DNA from 2 places in the Pseudarthrobacter sp. AG30 genome. Region 2 is predicted to be linked to the other one. Evidence: riboswitches for the same ligand, from Rfam matches in the RefSeq annotation. Region 2 holds a riboswitch; the other holds the start of a gene.

Region 1 (4,965 bases), on a different contig from region 2:
GGAACAGGGCGAACTGGCCATGGCCCGCCAGGGCGTGGAGCACATCATCGCCCGCGGGACAGGGGCCGCCGAGCAGCGCCGGGCCCGCGACAGGGCGCTGGCCGGACCGCCTCCCGAGGATATGGGCTTCGGTGCAGTGGTCCGGCACGCCGTAGACGCCACCATGCGCGGCGCCCTGGATCTTTCCGGCGTGGAAGACACCCCGGAACTGCTGCGGGTCCGCCAGGCCTGACGCCTTAGATCTGCTTCAGGGCCTGTTCCAGGTCGCGGATGAGGTCGTCCGCGTCCTCGAGCCCCACGGAGAGCCGGACCACGCCGTCACTCAAGCCAATGGCGGCCCGCCCCTCCGGCCCCATGGCGCGGTGCGTGGTGGTGGCGGGGTGGGTGATCAGGGATTTCGAATCGCCCAGGTTGTTGGAGATGTCGATGATCCGCAGCCCGTCCAACAGGGCGAAGGCCGCCTCCTTGCCGGAGCGCCCGCCCGAGGGCGCCAGCTCAAGGGTGAGGACCGTGCCGCCGGCGCTCATCTGCTTCGCCGCCAGCTCATACTGCGGGTGCGATGTCAGCAGCGGGTACTTCACCCAGCTCACTGCAGGCTGCTCCTCGAGCCATTCAGCGAGCCGCAGGGCGGTGGCCGAGGAGTGCCGGACGCGCAGGCTCATGGTTTCCAGGCCCTTGGTCAGGACCCAGGCGTTGAACGCCGAAAGCGCCGGACCTGTGTGGCGCATCAGCTGCTTCACCGGGCCGTCGATGAACTCCTTGGTGCCCAGGATGGCACCGCCCAGGACCCGGCCCTGCCCGTCGATGTGCTTGGTGCCGGAGTACACGATGACGTCCGCGCCCAGGTCCCCGCAGCGCTGCAGCAGGGGAGTGGCGAAGACATTGTCCGCAACTACCGTGGCGCCGGCGGCATGGGCAAGTTCGCTCACCGCGGCGATGTCCACGATTTCCTGCATCGGGTTGGACGGGGATTCGAAGAAGACGGCGGTGGTGGGCTTGGACAGGGCCTCGCGCCACTGGTCCAGGTCCGGGCCATCGACGAAGACCGTTTCCACTCCCCACCGCGGCAGGATCTCGTTCAGGATCACGAAGCATGACCCGAACAGTGAGCGGGCGGCCACCACGCGGTCACCGGCTGCAAGGAGCGCGCCCAGGGCCGTGAACACCGCGGACATGCCCGACGCCGTCGCGAAGCAGGCCTCGGTGCCTTCCAGCAGCCTGAGCCGTTCCTGGAAGGTGGCCACGGACGGGTTGCCGTAGCGCGAGTACACAAAGCGCTCGTCCTCGCCGGTGAAGGCGCGTTCGGCCGCGGCCGCGGATTCGTAGACGAACCCGGAATTCAGGAAGACGGCCTCTGAGGTTTCCTGGAAGTTGGTGCGGTCCAGCCCGCCGCGGACAGCCTGGGTGTCGGGGCTCCAGCCGGGGGCATCTTGATTGAAAGTCACTTAGTTCTTTCCGAGGTTGGTGGGCAGGCCGCGGTTCTTCCAGCCGTTGACGGTCCGTTCGCCGTAGCGGTCAGGTTCCCCCTCGAAGCCCTCCAGGACGTTGTAGGAAGTGAAGCCGGCCTGGGTGGCCGCCACGGCCGCGGCGATGGATCGCTGGCCCGAACGGCAAAGGAACACGAGCTCAGCGCCCGGGTCCTCAGGCGCCTGCTCCTTGAGGTCCTTCACGAAATCGGGGTTGGGGATGCCGCCGGGGAAGGTCCACTGGATGAAGAGCGGATCGTTGTCCGTTGCCTTGGTATCCGGAATGCCAATGTGGGCCCATTCGCCCTCGGTGCGGACGTCCACCAGGATGGCGCCCTGCTCCAGCTTGGCCCACGCTTCCTGCGGCGTCAGGTCTCCCGCGTAGCTCATGCGTGGCCCTCGCCGTCGAACTCGCCTTCCAGGTCGTCAACAGCCGTGGCCACCGCGGCGTCAGCCGACGCGATGGCGGCCGGGAGGACAACGGCCTGGGCCACGATGACGCTGCTGCCGTTGAAAGTGGCCGCCGGGCTGCCGTGCAGGACGTAACCGTCCGCAAGCGCAGCCGAGATCCGCTCACAAAAGGAGCGGTCGTCCGGGCCCGTAATCAGGCGGTAGGACAATTTTTCGTCAGGGGCGGGTGCGTCAGACACGACGGATCTCCTTCTTTCACGCTTGCAGCTCGAATCGGTCGATATGCCAAGTATTCACCTGAGGCACCCCGCCGCGAGAGGAGGGTTGCCGACCGGCCAGTCAGGGCTTAACACCGGTACTCATTACTCCCCAAAAACGTAACACCTGCGCCGCCAAGCCGCACGGCCGCCGTCGTCATGTTCCGTAATTGAGAGCCCGCGACCACCGCGTCACGGGAACGCGGCAAGGCGGCCGGGCCGATAAAGTTTCTACCGGGGGCGCCGCCCTGCCGTCACAGTGGGAGTACCGGGGGGTCTTGCCAGCATGCGAGCAGCAACATCGCACCACCAGGCCGGCCGTCGTCGTGCCCGTCACCGTTCCCCCGGGGCGTTCCTGGCCGCCGCCGTCGTCGTGCTCCTGGCGCTGCTGGCGCCCGCCGGTGCTGCGCAGGCGGCCTCCGCGGAACCGGACCAAGGCAAGCCGTGGCTGGGTGCCGTCCTTGAATGGGGCGAGGATACCGCCGCTGGATTCTCCGACCGGCTGGGTGCGAGCCCGGCCGTGTTTGGCCACGACATCGGCCTGCCGTTCCGCGACTCGGACCGGAACAACATCGAGGGGTTCCTGCAGCAGGCCTCGGCCAAGGGCGCCCACGCCATGCTCACCGTGAAGCCCACGGTGCCGCTGGACCAGATCGGCGCCTCCGAAGCGGAAGCCTTCGCCGGCAAGGTCCGCGACCTGGCCTCCGGGTTCAAGGGCCGGCTGTTGATCCGGTTTGCGCCGGACATGAACTCGAGCTGGGTGGCCTGGGGGCAGCAGCCGGCCGCCTACCGGGAGGCCTTCAAGGCGGTCGCGGCAGCGGTCAAAAAGGACGACGGCGGCCGGGCCGCCATGGTCTGGGCGCCGTACCTGGGCAAGGACTACCCCTTTGACCGGAGCAGGAATGCCCCGCAGCCTGGAAGTGACGGCTTCGCCCTCCTGGACACCAACGGCGACGGCGCCTGGAACGGCTCCGACGCCGCCTACGCCCCCTACTATCCGGGGGACGACGCCGTGGACTGGGTGGGCCTGACTGCCTACCATGACGACACTGCCGGCGCCGCTGCCGTTAACACCGTGCCGCGTGCCGGTGAACTCCAGGAGATGCTGACCGGCGCGGGCAGCGAGAACTTCTACAGTGCCTACGCGGAGGTCCGCAGGAAGCCGCTACTGCTCCAGACGTCGGCGTTCTACAGCCCTGCCGCGGGCGGACCGCCGGAGGCGGATATCAAGACGGCCTGGTGGGACCAGGTGGTGGGTACCGCCACCTCGCCGGCTTTCGCCAGGACGGCGGCGGTGGTGTGGGACGAGCGCACCAGCACCAGGGATACCGGCGTGGCCAGCATCGACTGGCTGCTCACCGGAAATCCCGCCATCGCCAAAGCTGCGCTGGACCGGCTGAAGTCCTCTGCCGTGGTCACCGGGCCGGTCACCGATGTGGCCGCGGACGGATCGTATGTCCGGGCCAACACCCTGTCCGGGGCTGCGGTCTGGACCGTGGCCGTGGCGATGGCCATCCTCCTGGCGGCGCTGTGGCAGATTCCCCGCCGGGTCAACGCCGCCACCGCATGGAGCTACCAGGAGCCGGGAAACAGGGACTCGCGCGTGGATCTGCTGCGCGGGATGGCCATTGTCTTCGTGGTGGTCAACCACCTGGGCCTGGTCTCGCTGTTCCAGCTGCTCACCCAGGAGGCCGTGGGCTTCGTATCGGGTGCCGAACTCTTCGTGCTGTTCTCCGGCCTGGTGGTGGGCATGGTCTACGGGCCGAAGGCCAGGGAAGACTTCGGCAAGGTTGTGGACCTCACCTCCCGCCGGGCGGGGAAGCTCTATGTGACCGCGCTGTCGGTGCTGATCGGCGTCTTCCTCATCGCGCAGCTTCCGTTCTTCCACACCGAGGCCTTGACCACGTTCGTGGACCAGGGGACCGGCGGGGCCGGGCATAACGGTGCCGGCCGGACGTACGACCTCTACGCCGGGATGTCGTCGCTGTTCCAGTTCCCGGTGCCGCCCCAGGTCCTGCCGGCCATCCTGCTGTTGCAGTTCGGGCCCTGGCAGTTCAACGTGATGGGCCTGTACGTGGTGCTGCTCCTGGCCAGCCCCTTGATCCTGGCCCTGTTGAACCGCGGAAAGGCCGTATGGGTCCTGGTGGTATCGCTGGCGGTGTACGCCGTGGGGGCCGGAACCAGGTTCCGGATTTTGCCGTCGCAGTTCGAGGACTCTTTTCCGCTGCTGGTGTGGCAGGTGCTGTTCGTGCTGGGGCTCGTGGTGGGATACCACCGGCGCAGCATTATCGCGTGGTTGTCGGCCCATGCCTGGGTGGTGGCCGCCTGTACGGTGGCTGCAGTCGCCCTGGCCTTCCTATCCTGGGGCAACCCCTACTTGGCCAACAACTACGACGTCCGGCTGGCGCTGATGCCGGACGCCACCTACCGGGCCATGTATGACGCCCTCTTTGGCCGGACCTACCTGGCTCCGGGCCGCCTGCTCAACGTCGTCTTGCTGGTGGTGGCGGCGTATGCGTTCCTCAGCGCCTACTGGAAACCGGTTGAGCGGGCGCTGGGCTGGTTCCTGATCCCGCTGGGCCGCGCAACGCTCTATGTCTTCATCATGCACGTGGTGCTGATCGCCGTCGTGGCCAACATCCCCGCCCTCCAGCAGGAGAGTATCTTCCTCAACACCGTGGCGTACGCCGTGGTGCTGGGCCTGCTGTGGGTGATGGTCCGCACCAGGTTCCTGTTCCGGATCATTCCCACCTAGGCCCCATCTTCCACCGGGGAACCATGGCCCGGGCATGAAAAATGCTGCGGCACGGTGGGTGCCACAGCATTTCGAT
Region 2 (4,965 bases):
GTCACCTTGTCCTGCCAGTGCGTGACATGCCCTTCGAGCCCGGTGAATTCGGGCCCCACCACCGGCTTGTGGCCCGGGCGGTACACATCGCCGGCGTGCATGATCCTGGAGAGCCTGTGCACCCACGGCACCGAGGTATCCAGTTGGTTCCAGATGAGTCCGAGCGTTCCGTGCGGGCGCAGGACGCGGGCAAGTTCGGTGCTCGCCGGCAGCGCGTCGCACCAGTGCCAGGCCTGCGCCACGGTGACGACGTCGAAGGAGGCTTCGGCCAGCCCCGTCGCCTCCGCGGTCCCCGCCACGGCCGTGGCAGCAGGGCAGTGTGCCGCGAGTTGGGCGAGCATGTCCGTGGAAGGGTCGACGGCGGTTACCTCCAGGCCAAGCTCCAGCAGCAGGGCCGTAAACTTCCCGGTACCGGCCCCGACATCGAGTGCGTCACGGGCCTGCGCCGGGACCAGCCACCGGGCTGATTCCACGGGGTAGCCCGGCCTGACGCGCTGGTAGTGCCGTCCGCCGTCGCGGAAACTGCCGCCAAGTTCCCGCCGGCGCCCGTGATCAAGCTTGGGGCCACCCCGAACCACGCGTGGACTCCTTCAATTCCGACTGTTGATGCCCCTCGAATTTACCGCACCCCCTTTGGACATGTGGTGGGGGAGCAGGAGCGGGAGGAGCCCTAGTCGTCGATACAGGGGGCCGCGCCGGCCGTGCCCGGGGTGTTGGGTGCCCAGTGCGGGTAGGTGCGGGAGTCGTTGGCGGGCACCCAACGGCCTGCGTCAACCACGTAGTCCCAGCCCAGTCCGTTGCTGCGCAGTGCGCGGATGCCGGCAAGAAGGCGTTCGGCATCCTCCAGCCGGGATCCGACGCCGAAGCTCGCCCGGAGTGATCCGTTGGGCAGGCCCAGGCGTTTCAGCAGCGGGTGGGCGCAGAAGCGTCCGTCCCGCAGGCCCACGCCGTGCTCCGCCGAGAGGTAGGCGGCCACCAGCCCGGCGTCGTAGCCTGCAACCGAGAAATTGACCACGCCGATGGTGTCCGTTTCCGGATTGGTGTCCTTGAAGATCTGGTGGACGGTGACGCCGTCGATGCCCTGGAGGCCCTCCACCAGGAAGGAGCGGATGGCGGACTCGTGGGCGTGCCAGCGTTCCTGGTCCAGTTCCGCGATCACCTGGGTGGCGCGGGCCAGCGTGGCGGCTCCCAGGACGTTGGGCGATCCCCCCTCATGGCGGGCCGGGCCGGTGGCCCAGCTGACGCCGTCGAGCCTTGCTTCCTTGACGGCACCGCCCCCGGCCAGGTGCGGGACACCGGCGTCCAGCCAGTCAGCACGTCCCACCAGGACGCCTGCGCCGAACGGCGCGTAGAGCTTGTGCCCGGAGAACGCAAGGTAGTCGACGTCGTCCGTGCTGATGTCCACCCGGCGATGCGGCGCAAGCTGGGCGGCGTCCACCACGATCCGTGCGCCGTACTGGTGCGCCAGCGCGGCCAAGGCCCGGATGGGGAGGATCTCGCCGGTGACGTTGGAAGCGCCGGTGACGGCCAGCAGGCTGACCCCGCCCTGCTCAAGTTCGGTGCGGACTGCCTCCAAAGTGCCGCTGATGGTGTCCGCGGCGACAATGCTGCGGTGCGGGACGCCCTGCCAGGGCAGGAGGTTGGCGTGGTGTTCGATGTCCAGGTAAAGGACATCTCCGGCGGGGCGGCCGTCCGCCAGCGGCAGGCAGCCGGCCAGCAGGTTCAGGGAGTCGGTGGTGTTGCGGGTGAAGACGACCGAATCGCCGGGGCGCCCTCCCACGAAGTCGCGGACAATGTTGCGTGCGTTTTCGTACACTGAGGTGCTGATCTGGGATGCGTAGCCGGCGCCCCGGTGGACACTCGCGTAGTACGGGAGGATCTCGTTCAGGTACGCGGACACCACTGACAGCGCCGGTGCGGAGGCGCCGTAGTCGAGGTTTGCGTAGCGGACGTGGCCGCCGGAGATCAGCGGCGCCTGGATCTCGGCGCCGGTGACCGCGGCGAGGGGCCGGCCGGCGACGGCCTGTCGCGGATCCGCCGCGGCGGCGTTGGCGGTGGCGGAAAGGGGGGAGACGGTGGCAGTTGTCACAGAGACCTCACTTGGATACAGGACTCCGGCACAGTGGAATCCGCGCTTGCCGTATCCGCTCCGGACCGGCCTGGTCGTCACCCGGGGCACCCCACCGCGAATGGAGGGTTGCCGGCCAGCAAACCGGGGTTTTGCGCTGGCACTCGTGACCTGGATAAAAGCGTAGAACATGGAATGGGCAGGACTAAAGCCGCGGCAATTGTTAAGGCTTTTGTTACGCCCTGCCGAAGAAACGGCCGCGGACGCCCCCTCAAGGAGGCGTCCGGCGTCGTATTGTTCGATTATTGTGCCGCTAGGGCGACTGCTGGAGCAGGTCGTCGAGGTCCGGGTTCAGCCGGTGCAGCACCTCTGAATGCAGGATCGAGTTCGTGGCCAGGGCATTGCCGCCGAACGGGCCATCCTCGCCTTCGAGGGACGTGAAGCGGCCGCCGGCCTCCACCACGATCGGTACCAGGGCGGCCATGTCGTACAGGTTCAGTTCGGGTTCGCAGGCGATATCCACCGAGCCTTCCGCCACCATGCAGTAGGACCAGAAGTCTCCGTACGCCCGGGTCCGCCACACGTCTTCCGTCAGGCCGAGGAAGTCGTCAAGGTTTCCGCGTTCCTTCCAGCCGCCCAGGCTGGAATAGGAGAGGGAGGCGTCGGCCAGGTTTGAGACGTTGGAAACCCGAAGCCGGGTGGCGGCGGCCAGGGACCTGCCCATGTACGCGCCCATGCCTTTGGCAGCCCACCAGCGCTTGCCCAGTGCCGGAGCGCTGACGACGCCCACCACCGGCTCGCCCTCGTCCACCAGGGCGATCAGCGTGGCCCAGACCGGGACGCCGCGGACGAAGTTCTTGGTCCCGTCGATGGGATCGATGATCCAGCGCCGCGAGCCGTGGCCGGTGCTGCCGAATTCCTCACCCAGGACGGCATCGCGGGGCCGGGAGCGGGAGAGTTGGCCTCGGATGGCCTCCTCGGCCGCCTTGTCGGCGTCGGTGACCGGCGTCAGGTCCGGCTTGGTCTCGACGTGGAGGTCCAGGGCCTTGAACCGGCTCATCGTCTGGTCGTCCACGGAGTCGGCCAGGACGTGGGCCAGGCGCAGGTCATCGTTGTAACTCGAAGCGGGTTGGATCATGGTTCCAAACTACCGTCTGCGGGCGTTTCTGCCGGGAGAACGCGTCAGTTGACGCTGCCAAGCTCCTTCGTTTCCTGTGCTTCCATCCTTGGATCGGCGCCGAGCAGCCGCCGCAGGGACGCCAGGCGGGCGGCGCCGGTAGGGCCGGCGTGTCCGCCGTCCACCCACTCGTCCAGCCCGCAGTTGACCGCCGTTGCCGTGTGCTTGCAGCCCCGCTCGCAGTTTTCGATGCCCGGGGAGAGATCCGGGAACGAGCGCAGGATCCTGTCCGGGTCCACGTGCGCCAGGCCAAAGGACCGGATCCCCGGGGTGTCGATGATCCAGCTGCCGGGCGGCGCGTCCGCGAGCCGAAGTGCCAGTGCCGACGACGACGTGTGCCGGCCGCGCCCGGTGACGGCGTTGACGCCGCCGGTGGCGCGCTCGGCGCCCGTGAGTGCGTTCACCATAGTGGATTTGCCCACCCCGGAATGCCCCAGCATCACGGTGACGGTGCCGTCGAGGTGTGCGCGGAGGGCGGCCACCGCAGCGCTGTCCAGCCGGGCGGAGAGGCCGTCGTCGGACCGCGCGTCGATCCCGGAGGCCTGTGCGTCGGCGGTCTTGCTGATGATGACGGGGAAGTCCAGGTGCGTGTAATTGGAGAGGAGCTCGGCGGGATCCTTGACGTCGGCCTTGGTCACCAGCAGGATCGGCGCGATCCCGGCGTCGTAGGCCGCCACCAGGGCGCGGTCAATGAAGCCTGTGCGGGGCTCGGGGTTGGCGGCCGCCACGACGATGACCAGCTGGTCCGCGTTGGCCACCACGGCGCGCTCCACGGGGTCGGTATCGTCGGCACTGCGGCGAAGCAGGGTGCGGCGGTCCTGAATTCTCACCAGCCGGGCCAGCGTGTCCGGGGCTCCGGAGACATCCCCCACCAGGGAGACGAAGTCGCCGGCCACCACGGGATTGCGGCGAAGCTCGCGGGCCCGCGCAGCGATGACCACCCGCTCATTGTCCGAGTCCTCACCCACCACCGCGGTGTACCGCCCACGGTCCACCGTGATGATCCGGCCGGTTACGGCGTCATCGTGGCTGGGGCGGTCTTTGGTGCGTGGCCTGGAGCCTTTCTTGCTCGGGCGGATCCTGACGTCCGATTCGTCCCAGGAATCAGTGCTCCGCGCCACTGCCGCGCCCTTCCGGTCCGGCAGCGGACGTGCCCTCCTGGGCCAGCATGCCTGCCCACAGCTGTGGGAAGTCGGGCATGGTCTTGGCTGTGGTGGCAATATCCTCCACCTGGACGCCCGGTACCGCCAGTCCCAGGATCGCCCCGGCCGTGGCCATCCGGTGGTCCGCGTAGCTGTGCACGACGCCGGCGTGCAGCCGGGCGGGGCGGATGAGCAGTCCGTCCGGAGTTTCCTCGGCGTCTCCGCCGAGCCGGTTGATCTCTGCCACCAGGGCAGCCAGCCTGTCGGTTTCGTGTCCTCGCAGGTGCGCGATCCCGGTGAGCCGGGATGGCTCCGAGGCCAAGGCGCACAGCGCGGCGACGGTGGGGGCGAGTTCGCTGGTGTCCGCGAAGTCCCCACCCTTGATTTCCGGACCGCCGGTGACGGTCAGGACGCCGCTGTCCAACGTGACCGTGGCACCCATGCTGGTGAGGATGTTGCGCCACAGGTCGCCCACCTGCTGGGTCTCCGCCGGCCAGTTGGGGATCCGGACCGTTCCCCGAGAGGCGAGGGCCGCCGCCAGGAACGGGCCCGCGTTGGAAAGGTCCTGTTCGATCCGC

Evidence for each region. A riboswitch is a leader RNA that binds a small molecule or an ion and turns the genes downstream of it on or off. The one in region 2 is predicted to bind S-adenosylmethionine.
Region 1: linked by a shared signal. The riboswitch ahead of DC347_RS11380 (DUF1737 domain-containing protein) and the one ahead of DC347_RS08745 (aminotransferase class V-fold PLP-dependent enzyme) in region 2 are both predicted to bind S-adenosylmethionine.

What each region holds. Positions count from the first base shown of each region.
Region 1 is NZ_QEHL01000012.1:141,785-146,749, forward strand. Features, by position in the region: gene DC347_RS11365 (glutamate--cysteine ligase) at 1-232, shown strand, start outside; gene DC347_RS11370 (O-succinylhomoserine sulfhydrylase) at 237-1,445, opposite strand; gene DC347_RS11375 (rhodanese-like domain-containing protein) at 1,446-1,856, opposite strand; gene DC347_RS11380 (DUF1737 domain-containing protein) at 1,853-2,116, opposite strand; SAM riboswitch class IV at 2,130-2,244, opposite strand; gene opgC (OpgC domain-containing protein) at 2,421-4,889, shown strand.
Region 2 is NZ_QEHL01000008.1:209,220-214,184, reverse strand. Features, by position in the region: gene DC347_RS08750 (class I SAM-dependent methyltransferase) at 1-578, opposite strand, end outside; gene DC347_RS08745 (aminotransferase class V-fold PLP-dependent enzyme) at 671-2,089, opposite strand; SAM riboswitch class IV at 2,127-2,240, opposite strand; gene hisN (histidinol-phosphatase) at 2,382-3,206, opposite strand; gene rsgA (ribosome small subunit-dependent GTPase A) at 3,251-4,366, opposite strand; gene aroA (3-phosphoshikimate 1-carboxyvinyltransferase) at 4,350-4,965, opposite strand, start outside.